3 regions of the Streptomyces sp. NPDC086766 genome follow, and region 1 is predicted to be linked to each of the others. Evidence: riboswitches for the same ligand, from Rfam matches in the RefSeq annotation. Region 1 holds a riboswitch; each other region holds the start of a gene.

Evidence for each region. Region 1 has a riboswitch for thiamine pyrophosphate ahead of thiC (phosphomethylpyrimidine synthase ThiC). Riboswitches for the same ligand answer to the same signal wherever they lie in the genome.
Region 2: linked by a shared signal. The riboswitch ahead of ACIPM1_RS26370 (thiamine ABC transporter substrate-binding protein) and the one ahead of thiC (phosphomethylpyrimidine synthase ThiC) in region 1 are both predicted to bind thiamine pyrophosphate.
Region 3: linked by a shared signal. The riboswitch ahead of thiO (glycine oxidase ThiO) and the one ahead of thiC (phosphomethylpyrimidine synthase ThiC) in region 1 are both predicted to bind thiamine pyrophosphate.

What each region holds. Positions count from the first base shown of each region.
Region 1 is NZ_JBIVBI010000005.1:433,093-438,677, reverse strand. It holds gene ACIPM1_RS12630 (hypothetical protein) at 1-167, opposite strand, end outside; gene thiC (phosphomethylpyrimidine synthase ThiC) at 334-2,118, opposite strand; TPP riboswitch at 2,111-2,288, opposite strand; gene ACIPM1_RS12620 (YibE/F family protein) at 2,360-3,787, shown strand; gene ACIPM1_RS12615 (SsgA family sporulation/cell division regulator) at 3,933-4,370, opposite strand; gene ACIPM1_RS12610 (helix-turn-helix domain-containing protein) at 4,469-5,350, opposite strand.
Region 2 is NZ_JBIVBI010000016.1:56,509-62,093, reverse strand. It holds gene ACIPM1_RS26380 (acyl-CoA thioesterase/bile acid-CoA:amino acid N-acyltransferase family protein) at 1-740, shown strand, start outside; gene rlmN (23S rRNA (adenine(2503)-C(2))-methyltransferase RlmN) at 947-2,053, shown strand; TPP riboswitch at 2,190-2,297, shown strand; gene ACIPM1_RS26370 (thiamine ABC transporter substrate-binding protein) at 2,390-3,472, shown strand; gene ACIPM1_RS26365 (ABC transporter permease) at 3,496-5,130, shown strand; gene ACIPM1_RS26360 (ABC transporter ATP-binding protein) at 5,131-5,585, shown strand, end outside.
Region 3 is NZ_JBIVBI010000001.1:505,036-510,620, forward strand. It holds gene pknB (Stk1 family PASTA domain-containing Ser/Thr kinase) at 1-172, opposite strand, end outside; gene ACIPM1_RS02270 (thiazole synthase) at 299-1,093, opposite strand; gene thiS (sulfur carrier protein ThiS) at 1,097-1,297, opposite strand; gene thiO (glycine oxidase ThiO) at 1,294-2,505, opposite strand; gene ACIPM1_RS02285 (hypothetical protein) at 2,444-2,653, shown strand; TPP riboswitch at 2,620-2,731, opposite strand; gene ACIPM1_RS02290 (hypothetical protein) at 2,785-3,159, shown strand; gene ACIPM1_RS02295 (NAD(P)/FAD-dependent oxidoreductase) at 3,192-4,448, shown strand; gene ACIPM1_RS02300 (Rv2175c family DNA-binding protein) at 4,512-4,877, shown strand; gene thiE (thiamine phosphate synthase) at 5,022-5,585, shown strand, end outside.

The DNA.
Region 1 (5,585 bases):
CGCCAGGCGGGACTGGACTCGTCCCGGCGCCGCAGCGTGCGCAGCGCACGCCCCGACCGCCCCCGCAGCCGGAACCAGGCGTCCTGCAGCGGCTGTTGGAACAGCACCGCGAACAACATGCCGATGACGGCGCCGGCCACTCCATTGGCAACATCGATCCCACCCACGCCCCCGACAGTAGAGATCACGCTCCCCACCGAATACCGTCGTACCCCTTCCGTTACGACACCGGCTCCCCGGGACCCGCGCTCCGCGCCCCGTGCTCCGGCCGATGCGGCCGGGCACAGGGCATGGGGCGGGCGGAACACGCACCCGCGGTGGAACCTTGGGACGTCAGTCCGTGATGGGCAGGTAGACCCGGTTCCCCGCCTCCGCGAACTCCTTGGACTTCTGGGCCATGCCCTTCTCGATCTCCGCCTGATCGGTTCCGTGTTCGCGGCGGATGTCCTGCGAGATCTTCATCGAGCAGAACTTCGGCCCGCACATCGAGCAGAAGTGGGCCGTCTTGGCCGGTTCCGCGGGGAGGGTCTCGTCGTGGAACTCCCGTGCCGTGTCCGGGTCGAGGGCCAGGTTGAACTGGTCCTCCCACCGGAACTCGAAGCGGGCGTCGGACAGTGCGTCGTCCCACTCCTGCGCCCCGGGGTGGCCCTTGGCGAGGTCGGCCGCGTGGGCGGCGATCTTGTAGGTGATGACCCCGGTCTTGACGTCGTCGCGGTTGGGCAGGCCCAGGTGCTCCTTGGGCGTGACATAGCACAGCATGGCCGTGCCCCACCAGGCGATCATCGCGGCGCCGATGCCCGAGGTGATGTGGTCGTACGCCGGCGCGACGTCCGTGGTCAGCGGGCCGAGCGTATAGAACGGAGCCTCATCGCAGATCTCCTGCTGAAGGTCGATGTTCTCCTTGATCTTGTGCATCGGGACGTGTCCCGGGCCCTCGATCATGGTCTGTACGTGGAAACGCTTGGCGATCGTGTTGAGTTCCCCGAGCGTGCGCAACTCCGCGAACTGCGCCTCGTCGTTGGCGTCGGCGATGGAGCCGGGACGCAGTCCGTCGCCCAGCGAGTAGGTGACGTCGTAGGCGGCGAGGATCTCGCAGAGTTCCTCGAAGTTCTCGTAGAGGAACGACTCCTTGTGGTGCGCGAGGCACCAGGCCGCCATGATCGAGCCGCCGCGCGAGACGATGCCGGTCTTGCGGTTCGCCGTCAGCGGCACGTAGGCGAGGCGTACGCCGGCGTGGACCGTCATGTAGTCCACGCCCTGCTCGGCCTGCTCGACGACGGTGTCCTTGTAGATGTCCCAGGTCAGTTCCTCGGCCCTGCCGTCGACCTTCTCCAGGGCCTGGTAGAGCGGCACCGTGCCGATGGGGACGGGGGAGTTGCGCAGCACCCACTCGCGGGTGGTGTGGATGTTGCGGCCGGTGGAGAGGTCCATGACCGTGTCCGCGCCCCACCGGGTCGCCCAGGTCATCTTCTCCACCTCCTCCTCGATGGAGGACGTGACCGCGGAGTTGCCGATGTTGGCGTTGACCTTCACCAGGAACCGCTTGCCGATGATCATCGGCTCGATCTCCGGGTGGTTGACGTTGGCCGGCAGCACGGCGCGGCCCGCCGCGATCTCCTCCCGGACCACTTCCGGAGCGACGTTCTCGCGGAGAGCCACATACTCCATCTCGGGCGTGATCTCGCCCCGGCGCGCGTACGCGAGTTGCGTGACCGCCTGGCCGTCGCGTCCCCGGCGCGGCTGGCGCGGCCGCCCCGGGAACACCGCGTCGAGGTTGCGCAGGCCCCCGCGCGGCGAGGTGTGCTTGATCCCGTCGTCCTCGGGGCGGACGGGTCGGCCCGCGTACTCCTCGGTGTCACCGCGGGCGACGATCCAGTTCTCCCGCAGCGGCGGCAGGCCCCTGCGGACATCGGTGTCGACGAGTGGATCGGTGTACGGGCCCGACGTGTCGTACAGCGTGACCGACTTCCCGTTGGTGAGGTGCACCTGACGGACCGGCACCCGCAGATCGGGGCGCGAGCCCTCGACATACGCCTTGTGCCAGCCGATGGACTTCCCGGCCTCCCCGTCGCTGGAGATCTGCGTGGAGGCAGGCGTGCGTGCGTCCTTGTGGGTCATGAGACCTACTCCCTACGCCGGCATTACCCGGTAACAGGTTCGGCGGTCGACGCAGCGGCTTCCGTCTGTCGACGTTCCGCGTGAAACATCTCTCGTTCCACGTGAAACATCGCGAATACGGAGGTCAGCGCCCTCTCAGCCCGGTGCTCCGAGCTCCCGCGTGTGCAAAGGTGCCTCCACGCTAGCGCCCCTTGTGGCGCGGTGAACAGTGGGCCTCTGCCGTTCTTGCGATGATCTGGCGGTGACCACGACACAGCAGTCCCCCTATCCACCGCCAGAACCACGAGGCAGACCGGGCCCCGGGCAGGAGCAGGGCCATGGGCACGGGCACGGGTCCGGACAGGGCCACGAGCACGTGCAGGGACACGGTCACGGGCACGCTCACAGCCATGGGCCCGCCACGCCCGTCTCGAAGCACCTGCGCAAGGTGATCGCGGCGGTCCTGATCCCGTTCGCCGTCGCGGTGGCCGTCGGGCTCGCGGTGCTCTGGCCCGGCGGCGCCCCCGCGCACGAGCGCACCGGCGTCGGCTTCGACCGGCAGAGCCAGCAGGCCACCGTCACCCAGGTGATCGCGGTCAGCTGCAAGGGGGTGAACGCCTCGGCCGGCGCCCCCGCCGGAGATCCCTCCGCTGCCGGAAGCTCCTCCGCGCCGGAGCAGGCATCCGGCACCTGCAAGAAGGCCACGGTCCGGGTCGACACCGGCTCCGACACGGGCCGTACGTTCACCGAGTTCGTCCAGCCGGACCAGTCACGGCAGTTGCACGAGGGCCAGAAGGTCGTCGTCGCCTACGAGCCCTCGGCGCCGAAGGATCTCCAGTACTCGGTCACCGATGTCGACCGGCGCTTCCCCATGGGCCTCCTGGCCGGCATCTTCGCACTCGCCGTCGTGGTCGTCGGGCGGATGCGGGGCGTCATGGCGCTGGTCGCGCTGGCCATCAGCTTCCTGGTGCTGAACTTCTTCGTCCTGCCGGCGATCCTGGAGGGCTCGAACCCCCTGGTCGTGGCGGTCGTCGGTTCGAGCGCCATCATGCTGATCGCCCTCTACCTGTGCCACGGCCTGTCCGCGCGCACGTCGGTCGCGGTGCTGGGCACCCTGATATCTCTGGTGCTGATCGGCGTCCTGGGCTCGCTGTTCATCGGCTGGGCCGCACTCACCGGCAACACGGACGACAACACCGGCCTCATCCACGGCCTCTATCCGTCGATCGACATGAGCGGTCTGCTGCTCGCCGGCGTCATCATCGGCTCGCTCGGTGTGCTGGACGACGTGACGGTGACGCAGACGTCGGCGGTCTGGGAGCTGCACGAGGCCAACCCCGCGATGGGCTGGCGAGGCCTGTACCGGGCGGGCATCCGCATCGGACGCGACCACATCGCGTCGGTCGTCAACACACTGGTCCTCGCGTACGCGGGCGCCGCGCTCCCGCTGTTGCTGCTCTTCTCCGTCGCGCAGAGCAGCGTGGGGACGGTCGCCACCAGCGAACTGGTCGCGGAGGAGATCGTGCGCACGCTGGTGGGCTCGATCGGCCTGGTGGCCTCGGTCCCGGTCACCACGGCCCTCGCCGCCCTCGTGGTCTCGGCCGACCGCCCGGGAGCCGACCCGGCCCCGGCACCGGCCGCGCAGCCGGCCCCGGCGCGCGGCGGACGGGGACGACGCCGCAGGCGCTGAGGCGGCGCCTCGGGCCGGACCACGGCCACGGTGAGGGGTGGGGGCGCGGACCGCAGGCGCTGTCGCCGGCGAGGCCGCGGGAGATGCGGCGAACGCCCTCGGGAGCGGTGAAGCGTTACGGCAACAGCGCCCCGACGGCCCTAGCTCAGCCCGCGCTCTGTTCCTCCGCCAGGATGCGGTCCAGGGCCTCGTCGAGATGGGCGTCGAAGTCCCCCAGCGCGCCCTCCTGCCCGAGCGGCACCAGCTTGTCCGTGCGGTCGAGGAAGGCCACGAGCGGGGCCGCCGAGGAACGGAACAGCGCCCGGTCGCCGCCGACCTGCAGCCGGATCAGGACCTCGCTGAGCGCCTCGTTGTCGGCGGGCGAGATCCGCACGTCGCCGTCGCCGCACGGCGTGCCCACCCCGTCGATCAGCAGCTCGCGCCCGAAGGCCCAGGTCACCGGTGCGTCCCCGGGCAGATGGAAGGTCAGCCGCACGGCATAGGGATCGCAGGTCTCGTACCGCAGCTCCACCGGGATGCGGAAGGAGAGCTCCTCGGACACGAGAAAGCTCATCATGACCTCTGCCTGTACGGACTCGCGCATCGCTACCCCGTCATCTGCCGTCGACTGGCCGGGAATCGTCCCCGTCACACTGGGTGCATCTTGCTGAACGTGCACGGCAGATCACAAGGAGTGAGTTTTCAGATGCTGATAGAGAGTGCCAGGGAGCCGATCCTCCGGCTCACCTCGCCCTGCAGCTGCCGGGCCGCGGGCAGCAGGCGGGAGGCCTGGTGGGCGGGGAGGGAGAGGGCCATCGTGGCCGCCGTGGTGCCCACCGTGATCGGGACCGCCGCACAAACCGTACCCAGCGCGTACTCCTGACGCTCGGTCACCGGTTCCATTCGGCACATCCGTTCCAGACGCCGCAAAAGAGCGTGATCGTCCCGAACCGTGTACGGGGTGAGGGACTGCACGGGGTAGCGGTCGAGATGGTCCCGGCGGGCGCCGTCGTCCAGTTGCGAGAGCAGGCACTGACCGATCGCGTGCGCGTGCCCGGTCTCACGGAAGTCGGCCCATTCCTCGACCGCGGGACTGCCCGGGCTGTCGGAGACGCACACGATCTCGATCTCGCCGTCGCGGTACATCGCGTAGTACACCGGGGCCCCGATCGCATCGCGCCAGTGCGCGAGCGCGTCGACGACCGTGCTGCGACGTTTCTGCGCCGCTCCGCTGCTGCTCAGCCGTTCGGCGGCGTCGCCGAGGAAGAACAGGCCCTTGTCCCGGTACAGATAGCCCTCGTGGACGAGGGTGCGCAGCAGGTGGTAGGCCGTGGGAAGCGCCAGTCCGGTCTCGCGGGCCAGCTGCTTGGCGGGCGCGCCGTGCTCGTGCCGGGCGACCGTCTCCAGCAGGCGCATCGCGCGCTGCACGGATCCGATGAGGGTCTGGGAGTGCTGCTGCTCCGGGACGCTGGGGCTCGGCCGCTCCACGGGGGCCGCGGAGCGCGGCTGCGCGGGGAGCGCCGTGGAGTGGGACGGCATCCGGGGCGCGTGCGGTTCTGCGGGTGCGGTGTCAACAGTGGCCAAGGGGTCACTCCCGAAGCGCGAGGGGGCATCCCGTGCGGGGGACACGGGAAGGGGGTGTGCGCCGCCCGCGGGGGACCGACCCCCGCGTCGATTTTCGGACCCTATCCGCCCGCCACCGCTCGCGGACGGCCCGTCCGGCAAACTTCCCTCCCGCGAGGGAACACGCGATTCCTGTTACCGGCCACCGGCGTTCCCCCCACGTGCCCTGCGGCCGCCGCGCGACCCGCACCGGCCG
Region 2 (5,585 bases), on a different contig from region 1:
TCGGGAAACTGTTCCTGCCCCCTCCGGGCACCCCGCGCCATCCGGCGGTGCTGGCCTTCGGTGGATCGGAAGGCGGAGTCGGCATGAAGTTCGAGGCCGCTCTGCTGGCGTCCCACGGCTATCCGACGCTGTCGCTCGGCTACTTCCGTATGCCGGGCCTGCCCGCAACTCTGCGGGACATCCCGCTGGAGTACTTCGCGACCGCCGCGCACCTCCTGGCAGCGCAGCCTTCCTCGGACCCCGCCCACATCATCGCGATGGGCTATTCGCGCGGCAGCGAGGCCGCTCTGCTCCTGGCCGAGCACTACCCCCAGCTCGTCCACGGAGCTGTCGTGTACTCGCCCTCTTCCACGGTCTTTCCAGGCTTCCCGGAAGGCGGCGACGCTTGGACCTACCAAGGGCGGCCGATCCCCCAGAGCACCATACCGCTGGACCATCTCAGCGGGCCGGTCCTCTCCATCGCCGGCGCTGACGACGCCCTATGGGCTTCCCCGGCCTTCGCCAGACAGATCGCCGCCCAACTCGACGACAACCACGACCGTCACCCTCACCAGTCCCTCATCTACCCCGGGGCCGGGCACGGCGTGGGGACCTTTCCCTACCTTGCACGGGCCGTCTCACTGACCAACCCCACCACCGGCCGGAACATGAATCTCGGCGGGAGCCGCGCCGCCGACGCCGCTGCGAGGGAGCAGGGCTGGCCCAGAGTTCTCTCGTTCCTCGCCAACGCCTCACAGTGATTCCAGACAGCTCTGCCGGCACGCTGCCCCCAACCACCAGGTCAGGGTCCGGCTCGATGAGTGGTGAGCAGCGGACGGTGATCATTCCTGGGCCGTCTCTGGGCCGTCCGAGGTCGCTCGGTGACGACCGGTGACGACCGCCGGCGACAGGTGCCCGGCCCGACAGCCGCAGGTCACCCGATTGGATCTGCGACACTGGTACCGCCATGCCTAAGCCCGGAGAACTCACTTTCGTCGCCCCGCGCGGAGCCCAGAAGCCGCCGCGGCACCTTGCCGACCTCACTCCTGCCGAACGCAAGGAGGCCGTCGCCGCGATCGGCGAGAAGCCGTTCCGTGCCAAGCAGCTCTCGCAGCACTACTTCGCGCGGTACGCGCACGACCCGGAGCAGTGGACCGACATCCCCGCCGGCTCGCGCGCCAAGCTGCGGGAGGCGCTGCTGCCGGACCTGATGACGGTGGTGCGGCACCTGTCGACCGACCAGGGCACCACACGCAAGACGCTGTGGCGGCTGTTCGACGGCACCCTCGTGGAGTCGGTGCTCATGCGCTACCCGGACCGGGTGACCATGTGCATCAGCTCGCAGGCCGGCTGCGGTATGAACTGCCCGTTCTGCGCCACCGGCCAGGCCGGTCTGGACCGCAATCTGTCCACCGCCGAGATCGTGCACCAGATCGTGGACGGGATGCGCGCCCTGCGCGACGGCGAGGTTCCCGGAGGCCCCGCGCGGCTGTCCAACATCGTCTTCATGGGCATGGGCGAGCCGCTCGCCAACTACCGGCGAGTCGTCGGATCCATCCGGGCCCTGACCGACCCCGAGCCGGACGGGCTGGGCCTGTCGCAGCGCGGGATCACCGTGTCCACCGTCGGTCTCGTCCCGGCCATCCACCGGTTCGCCGACGAGGGCTTCAAGTGCCGCCTGGCCATCTCCCTGCACGCGCCGGACGACGAACTGCGCGACACCCTCGTACCGGTGAACACCCGGTGGAAGGTGCGCGAGGTGCTGGACGCCGGGTTCGAGTACGCGGCCAGGTCCGGGCGCCGGCTGTCCATCGAGTACGCGCTGATCCGGGACATCAACGACCAGGCGTGGCGCGGGGACCGGCTCGGACGGCTGCTCAAGGGCAAGCCGGTGCACGTCAACCTCATCCCGCTGAACCCGACTCCGGGCTCCAAGTGGACCGCGTCCCGGCCCGAGGACGAGAAGGCCTTCGTCGAGGCGATCGCCGCCCACGGTGTACCGGTCACCATCCGGGACACCCGGGGCCAGGAGATCGACGGGGCGTGCGGGCAGCTCGCCGCCACGGAGAGGTAGCGGCCGGGCGGCTGCCACCGGGACGGACCAGATGTGCCACCGGGCGGGAGCGGTGGTTCCGACTGAGACGGGACCGGGCGTGCCTCCGGGAGGGAGACGGGCGGTAGTCTGAGGCCGTCCATATATCAACATCTTCATATTCCGACAGGGGAGCGCCACAGCGCTGAGAGTGCGGCAATCGGGCCGCAGACCCTCCGAACCTCGCCCAGGTCATTCTGGGTAGGGAGATCGGTCTTCACTCGAGCTGTTGCGCCCTGCCCGGGAACCCGCGGACCCCGTCCGCCGGACCCGGGCAGGGCCGCGTCTCTTCCTGGCCAACCCCAGGAGGAAAATCCAGTGCACACCAAGACCTTCGTGGCCGTGGCCGTCGGGCTCGGCCTCGTCACGCTGTCCGCGTGCGGATCGTCGAACGGTTCCGCGGGCGGCAGCGGCGGCGACACCAAGACCGTGACCCTGGTCAGCCACGACGCGTGGGCCGTGTCGAAGAACGTCCTCAAGGAGTTCGAGAAGCAGTCCGGGTACAAGGTCAGGGTCCTCAAGGACGGCGACGCCGGACAGGCCGTCAACAAGGCTGTCCTCACCAAGGACAACCCGCAGGGCGACGTCTTCTTCGGCGTCGACAACACCCTGTTGTCCCGCGCCCTCGACAACGGGCTGTTCCAGCCGTACCGGGCCAAGGGACTCGACCAGGTCGGCGCCGCCTACCAGCTCGACGGGGCCAAGCACCGCGTCACCCCGATCGACTACGGCGACATCTGCGTCAACTACGACAAGGAGTGGTTCGGCAAGCACAAGCTGACCCCGCCGCAGTCCTTCGACGACCTGGCCAAGCCGGCGTACAAGAACCTCCTCGTCACCGAGAACGCCGCCACCTCCTCGCCCGGCCTCGGCTTCCTGCTCGGCAGCGCCGCGAAGTACGGCGACGGCGGCTGGTCCGGCTACTGGAAGAAGCTCAAGGCCAACGGCGTCAAGGTGGTCGACGGCTGGGAGCAGGCCTACAACGAGGAGTTCTCCGGCTCCGCGGGCGGCCGGAAGGCCAAGGGCGACCGGCCGCTCGTCGTCTCCTACGCCTCCTCCCCGCCCGCCGAGGTCGTCTTCGCCGACCCCCGGCCCAAGACCGCCCCGACCGGGGTCGCCACCGGCACCTGCTTCCGGCAGATCGAGTTCGCCGGGCTGCTGAGCAACGCGAGGAACAGCAAGGGCGGCAAGGCGCTCGTCGACTTCCTGATCTCCAAGAGGTTCCAGGAGGACATGCCGCTGAACATGTTCGTCTACCCCGTGATCGGCGGCGCGAAGGTGCCCGCCGAGTTCACCCAGTACGGCCCGCCGGCCAAGGCCCCCGAGACCATGGCCCCGGGCAAGATCGCCGCCAACCGTGACCAGTGGGTCAAGTCGTGGACGTCGCTCGTACTGAAGTGACCCCGCGCGAGGGCCGTGCGCCGATGCGTACGGGGAACGCGGCGCGGTTCGGCCTCATGGCCGTGCCCGTCGCGTTCTTCGCGCTGTTCTTCGCCTACCCGGTGGCCGCGATCGTCCGGCGCGGCCTCCGGGTCGACGGCGCCTGGCGCTTCGGGCGGCTCGTGGACGTGCTCGGGCAGCCCGACATCCGGCACGTGCTGTGGTTCACCACCTGGCAGGCGTGCGCCTCCACCGCGCTCACCCTGCTGGTCGCGCTGCCCGGCGCGTACGTCTTCGCCCGCCTCGACTTCCCCGGCCGGCAGGTTCTGCGCGCGGTGGTCACCGTGCCCTTCGTGCTGCCCACGGTCGTCGTGGGCACCGCCTTCCTCGCCCTGGTCGGGCGCGGCGGGCTCCTCGACCAGCTGTGGGGCGTACGGCTGGACACCACGGTCTGGGCGATCCTGCTGGCGCACGTCTTCTTCAACTACGCCGTGGTCGTACGGACCGTGGGCGGTCTGTGGGCCCAGCTCGACCCGCGGCAGGAGGAGGCCGCCCGGATGCTCGGCGCCTCACCGCTGCGGGCCTGGCGCAAGGTCACCCTGCCCGCCCTCGCGCCCGCGGTCGCCGCCGCCGCGCTCATGGTCTTCCTGTTCACCTTCACCTCCTTCGGCGTGGTGCAGATCCTCGGCGGACCCACCTTCTCCACCCTGGAAGTGGAGATCTACCGGCAGACCTCCGAGATCTTCGACCTGTCCACCGCAGCCGTCCTCACCGTCGTCCAGTTCCTGGCGGTCGGCGCGATCCTCGCCGCGCACGCCCGGACCGTACGGCGGCGGGAGGCGGCCCTGAAGCTCGTCGACGCGTCCGTGACCGCGCGCCGGCCGCGCGGTGCCGGTCAGTGGGCGCTCCTCGCGGGCGTCCTCGGGACCGTCGTGGTGCTGCTTCTGCTGCCACTGGCCGTGCTCGTGCAGCGGTCGCTCCAGGCGCCCGGCCTCGGTTACTACCGGGCGCTGACCGACGCGGACGGCGGCACCTTCCTGGTGGCGCCGGTCACCGCCATCGGCACCTCCCTGTCCTACGCGGTCGCCGCCACCGCCATCGCCGTGCTGATCGGGGCGCTCGCCGCCGCCGCGCTCACCCGCCGGGACGCCGGCCGGATCGGCCGCGGGTTCGACGCGCTGCTGATGCTGCCGCTCGGGGTGTCCGCGGTGACCGTCGGTTTCGGGTTCCTGATCGCCCTGGACGAGCCGCCGCTGGATCTGAGGTCCTCCTGGATCCTGGTGCCGCTCGCCCAGGCCCTGGTCGGCGTCCCCTTCGTGGTCCGGACCATGCTGCCGGTGCTGCGGGCGGTGGACGCGCGGCTGCGGGAGGCGGCGGCCGTGCTCGGGGCGTCGCCGTGGCGGGTGTGGCGCGAGGTGGACCTGCCGATGGTGCGCCGGGCGCTGCTGATCGCCGCCGGGTTCGCCTTCGCGGTGTCGCTCGGCGAGTTCGGGGCGACCGTGTTCATCGCGCGGCCCGACAACCCGACCCTGCCGGTCGCCGTGGCCCGGCTGCTCGCACGGCCCGGCGACCTCAACTACGGCCAGGCGATGGCCCTGTCGACGATTCTGATGGTGGTGTGCGCGGCCGCGCTGCTCGTCCTGGAGCGGCTGCGCACCGACCGGAGCGGGGAGTTCTAGATGCTGCTGAGCCTGGCCGCCGCGACCGTCCGCCTCGGCGGGCGGCCGGTCCTGGACGCCGTCGACCTCGATGTCGCACAGCACGAGATCGTGTGCGTCCTCGGTCCCAGCGGCAGCGGCAAGTCCACGCTGTTGCGGGCGGTGGCCGGGCTGCAGCCGCTGGACTCCGGCCGGGTGCTGCTCGACGGACGGGACCAGGCCGGAGTGCCCGCACACCGGCGCGAGGTCGGGCTGATGTTCCAGGACCACCAGCTCTTCCCGCAGCGGGACGTAGGCGGCAACGTCGCGTTCGGGCTGCGGATGCGCGGCGCGGAGAAGAGCGAACGGGCCGCACGTGTGGGGGAGTTGCTGGAGCTGGTCGGGCTGCCCGGCGCCGGGTCGCGGGCCGTGTCCGCGCTCTCCGGCGGGGAGCAGCAGCGGGTGGCGCTGGCCCGGGCGCTCGCGCCCCGGCCCCG
Region 3 (5,585 bases), on a different contig from region 1:
CGCCGTCGGCCGCGAGCGTCGGGTGCATCACCTTCAGCGCGAGGACGCGGTCCAGGCGGGTGTCCAGGGCCCGGTAGACCGTGGCCATCCCGCCGACCGCGATCCGCGCGTCCACGCGATACCGGGCGTCGAGCACCTGCCCGACCAATGGGTCCTGAAGGGTCGTATCCACGCAGGTGAGTCTACGAGCCGCCACCGACGCCACGCCGCCTCGTCCGCAAGGAGGAGCGGTACTGCGACCGACCTGTGACGCTTCGCACGCCGCCCCGGACCCCCACCGCGGCGGACGCCCGGCAGGCTAGAAGGCGGGCCGCTCCGGATCCAGCCGGGCCATGCCGTCCGTGGGGGACGACGCCTCGGCGAGGTAGCGCCGGGGGATGCGCCCCGCCAGCCGGGCCAGCCGGCCCGCCTCCACCGCGCAGCGCATCGCCTCCGCCATCCGCACCGGCTCCTGCGCCCGCGTCACCGCCGACGCCAGCATCACCCCCGCGCACCCCAGCTCCATGGCGAGCGTCACGTCCGAGGCCGTACCGGCGCCGGCGTCGAGGATCACCGGCACCCGCGCCCGCTCCACGATCAGCTGGAAGTTGTGCGGGTTGCGGATGCCGAGCCCGGACCCGATCGGCGATCCCAGCGGCATGATCGCCGCGCAGCCGGCGTCCTCCAGCTTCCGCGCGAGCACCGGATCGTCGTTCGTGTACGGCAGCACGGTGAACCCGTCGTCGACCAGCGTCTCGGCGGCGTCCAGCAGCTCGATCGGGTCCGGCAGCAGCGTCCGCTCGTCGGCGATGACCTCCAGCTTGATCAGGTCGGTGCCCAGCGCCTCCCGCGCCAGCCGCGCCGTGAGCACCGCCTCACCGGCGGTGAAGCAACCGGCGGTGTTCGGCAGCACCCGGATGCCCAGCCGGTCCAGCACCGACAGCACGGATCCGTGCACGGAGGGGTCCACCCGCCGCATCGCGACCGTGGTCAGCTCCGTGCCGGAGGCGACCAGCGCCCGCTCCAGCACCTCCAGGCTGGGCGCCCCGCCGGTGCCCATGATCAGCCGGGACGCGAAGGACGTACCGCCGAGGACGAGGGGGTCGTCGGCCATGGGTCAGCCTCCCTGGACGGCGGTCAGCACTTCGACGCGGTCGCCGTCGGCCAGGGCCGTGGACGACCACCGTGTGCGCGGGACGACGGTCTCGTTGAGGGCGGCGGCCACTCCGGAGGGGGCGGCGGTCAGCATCGCCACGACGGTGTCCAGAGCCGTGCCGGACGCGACCTCGCGCGGCTCCCCGTTGACCGAGATGTTCATGCGGGCTGCTCCGAGAGTGCGGCGGCGCGGAAGCGGCGCGGGCTGAAGGGGCGGGCGTCGTCGGGCAGGTCGCCGGTGACCAGGGCGTGCGCCAGGACGTCCCCGGTGACCGGGGTGAGCAGCACGCCGTTGCGGTAGTGCCCGGTGGCCAGCAGCAGTCCGTCCAGGTCGGTCGGGCCGAGCAGCGGCGCGTTGTCGGGGGAGCCCGGACGCAGCCCGGCCCGGGTCTCCGTCAGCGGCAGCTCGGTGATCCCCGGCACCAGTTCGTGCGCGTCCCGCAGCAGCTCGTACACACCGCCCGCGGTCACCGTGGTGTCCCAGCCCAGCTCCTCGCTGGTCGCCCCGACCACCAGCTCGCCGTTCAGGCGCGGCACCAGGTAGACCTGGCCGCCGCGCACCACGGCCCGTACGGTCCGGCTCAGGAAGGGCGCGTACCGCTTCGGCACGGTCAGCCGCAGCACCTGTCCCTTCACCGGCCGCACCGGCGGCAGCACGTCGTCCTGCACGCCCGCGAGCCGGCCGCTGAGGCTGCCGGCCGCGAGCACCACGTGGCCCGCGCCCAGCACCGTGCCGTCGCGCAGCACGCAGCCCGCCGCCCGGTCCCGGACCACGGTCAGCCGCTCGGCCCAGGCGCGATGGAAGACCACGCCCGCCCGCTCGCACGCGGTCACCAGGGCGCGGGCCAGCCGCCGCGGGTCCACCTGGTGGTCGCCGTCCACCCGCAGACCGCCGCGCACGCCCGGCGCGAGCATCGGCTCCAGCCGCCGGCACTCGCGCCCCGACAGCCACTCGGAGTCCAGGCCCGACCGCCGCTGCAGCGCGTGCAGCTCCCGCAGATGGGCCCGGTCGTCGGCGTCCAGCGCGACGGCGAGCGTGCCGCACCGGCGGTAGCCGAGGTCGAGGCCGGTCAGTTCGGTCAGCTCGGCCGCGAAGTCCGGATAGCGGCGGGCCGAGGCGAGGTTCAGCCCGAGCAGGGTCTGCTCGCCGTGGTGCAGTTCGGTGACGGCGGCGAGCATCCCGGCCGCCACCTGCGCGGCCCCGCCGCCCGGCTCGGGATCCACCACGGCCGCGGTCAGGCCGCGCTGCGCCGCGCGCCAGGCGGTCACGAGCCCGATGATCCCGCCCCCGACGACCAGGACGTCCGCCGTGCCCGGCGAGGGGACGCCCGGGGACGCCGTGCCCGGCGACGGGGTGCCCGCGGGTGAGATGTCCGGGGACGTGCCCGGCGGCGGGGTGCCCGGAGGCGACGTACTCGAAGACGGCGTACTCGAAGACGGCGTACTCGAAGACGGCGTACTCGAAGACGGCGTACCTGAGGACGACATGGGCGTTCAGCCCCTCCCTTCGCCGGCATGACCCGGATCAGGTTCGTACGGTCGGAGGCCGCCAGCCTCCCTCTCAGCCCGGTGCGTCCGGGCTCCCGCGAGTGCTTGTACGGTGGCCACCCTAGCCCGCCGGGCACCGACCTCGTAAGGGAGCCTTCGCCCATGCCGCGCTCGCTCGACGGCCTCGTCCTCGCCCCCGTCGCCGACCAGGCCCCCGGCCAGGTGGGCACCCGCACCCGGTTCACCTACCACGAGCGGAACGGGGAGATCTGGGCCGAATACGCGGGCGGTGACGTCGTACGCGGCCATCTGGTGGGTATCCGGGAAGGGGACCGCCTCGACTTCCGGTACGTGCAGCTCAAGCACGACGGGACCACGTCCTGCGGGCACTGTGTGTCGACGGTGGTCGAACTGCCCGACGGGCGTGTCCGGTTGGAGGAGAGCTGGCAGTGGGAGTCGCAGCCGGGGAGCGGGACGAGCGTGGTGGAAGAGGTGACGGGCCCCGCTGTGCAGCAGGTCACCCCGTCCGCACCCTGACTGACCCTCCGTCAGGTGTCTATGGTGATCGGGTGAGCGAGCAGACGCAGGAACACGGCACGTCACAGCCGCGGCGCGTGGTCGTCGCCGGCGCGGGCATGGCCGGTGTGCAGACCGCCGTGGCCCTGCGCGAGCAGGGCTTCACCGGCACCGTGACGCTGATCGGCGCCGAGCCCCACCAGCCCTACGACCGGCCGCCCCTGTCCAAGGCCGTCCTGCTCGGCAAGGCCGAGGACTCCGCCTTCGACGTCGACTTCGAGGCCCTCGGCATCGAACTCCAGCTGGGCCGAGAGGCGCTCGCCGTACGGGTCGACGCGCACGTCCTCGACACCTCCGCCGGTCCCGTGCCCTACGACGTGCTCGTGCTGGCGACCGGCGCCGAACCGGTCCGGCTGCCGGGCGCCGAGGGCGTCCCCGGCGTCCACCTGCTGCGCACCCTGGACGACGCCGAACGGCTCCGCCCGGTCCTCGCCCGGCAGCACGACATCGTGGTCGTCGGGGCCGGGTGGATCGGCGCCGAGTTCGCTACTGCCGCCCGCGAGGCGGGCTGCGCGGTGACGGTCGTCGAGGCCGCGGACCGCCCGCTCGCCGGGGCGCTGCCCGCCGAGGTGGCCGCCCCGATGGCCGCCTGGTACGCCGACGCCGGCGCCGAGCTGCGCACCCAGGCGCGCGTGGCGCGCGTGGCGCCGGGCGCGGTGCTGCTCGACGACGGCACGCGGCTGCCCGCGGGCGCCGTCGTGGTCGGCATCGGCGCGCGCCCCGCCACCGGCTGGCTGGCCGGCTCCGGCATCCCCCTGGGCGCCCACGGCGAGGTCCTGGCCGACGACCACCTGCGCGCCGGCGCGCCGGACGTGTACGCGGTCGGCGACTGCGCCTCCTTCCCCTCGGGCCGTTACGGGGAGCGCCTGCTCGTCCACCACTGGGACAACGCGCTGCAGGGCCCACGCACCGTCGCGGCGAACATCCTGGGCGAGACCCCCGCGGTCTACGACCCGGTCCCGTACTTCTGGTCCGAGCAGTTCGGCCGCTTCGTGCAGTACGCCGGCCACCACGCGTCCGCCGACACGACCGTCCTGCGCGGCGACCCGTCCGGGCCGGCGTGGACGGTGTGCTGGCTGCGCGAGGGCCGCCTGGTGGCCCTGCTGGCGGTCGGCCGTCCGCGGGACCTCGCCCAGGGCAGACGCCTGATCGAGGCGGGCACGCCGATGGATCCCGCCCTGCTGGAGGACCCCGCGCGCCCGCTGAAGACGGCCACCGCCGAGGGGGCGCCGCCCACGGCGCCGGCGTAGGACCTGCCCCGGCCGGACGGGCCTGACTTCCGACTGTCGGTCCCAGATGGCACGCTTGATCCCGTGACCGAGATTGACGCAAAGATCGATGCTCTCGTCCCCGCCTGGCTCACCCTCCCCGACATCGCCGAACAGCTCGGCGTCGAGGTGACACGTGTGCGGCAGCTGGTCAAGGACGGCCAGCTCATCGCCGTACGCCGTGGTGAGAACCGCGCACTGCACGTCCCCGCCGCCTTCATCGACGGGGACAAGGTCGTCAAGGGGCTGTCCGGGACCCTGACGCTCCTGCGGGACGACGGTTTCACGGACGAAGAGATGCTGGAGTGGCTCTTCACCCCCGACCCGACCCTGCCCGGCACCCCCGCGCAGGCGCTGAGCGAGAATCGAGGCACGGAGGTGAAGCGCCGCGCCCAGGCGCTCGCCGTCTGATCCAGAACAACCGTTCCCACGGCGTACGGGCCGCGCCCACCGGGGCCGCGGCCGCGGCGGGCTGCGGCCCGCCGGGGTCACGGCCCCCCGGGGCGCGTCCCGTACGCCGACGACACAACGCACCGACACCGGGGGGATTCACGTATGCCCGACACCGCCGCCCGCGCCCGTGACCGGCTGGCCGACGCCCGGCTCTACCTGTGTACGGACGCCCGGACCCGCCAGGGCGACCTGCCCGAGTTCCTGGACGCGGTCCTGGCCGGCGGGGTGGACATCGTGCAACTGCGCGACAAGGGCATGGAGGCGGCCGAGGAGCTGGAGCACCTCCGGGTCTTCGCCGACGCCTGCGCCCGGCACGGCAGGATGCTCGCGGTCAACGACCGGGCGGACGTCGCGCACGCCGCCCGCGCCGACGTGCTCCACCTGGGCCAGGGCGACCTCCCGGTCCCCGCGGCCCGCGCGATCCTCGGCGGCGACGTGCTGATCGGCCGCTCCACGCACTCGAAGGCGGAGGCCGAGGCGGCCGCCGCGCAGGACGGCGTGGACTACTTCTGCACGGGCCCGTGCTGGCCCACGCCCACCAAGCCCGGCCGCCCCGCCCCGGGCCTGGACCTCGTCCGCCACACCGCCGCCCTCGGCACCGCCCGGCCCTGGTTCGCCATCGGCGGCATCGACCTCGGCAACCTGGACGAGGTCCTCGACGCGGGC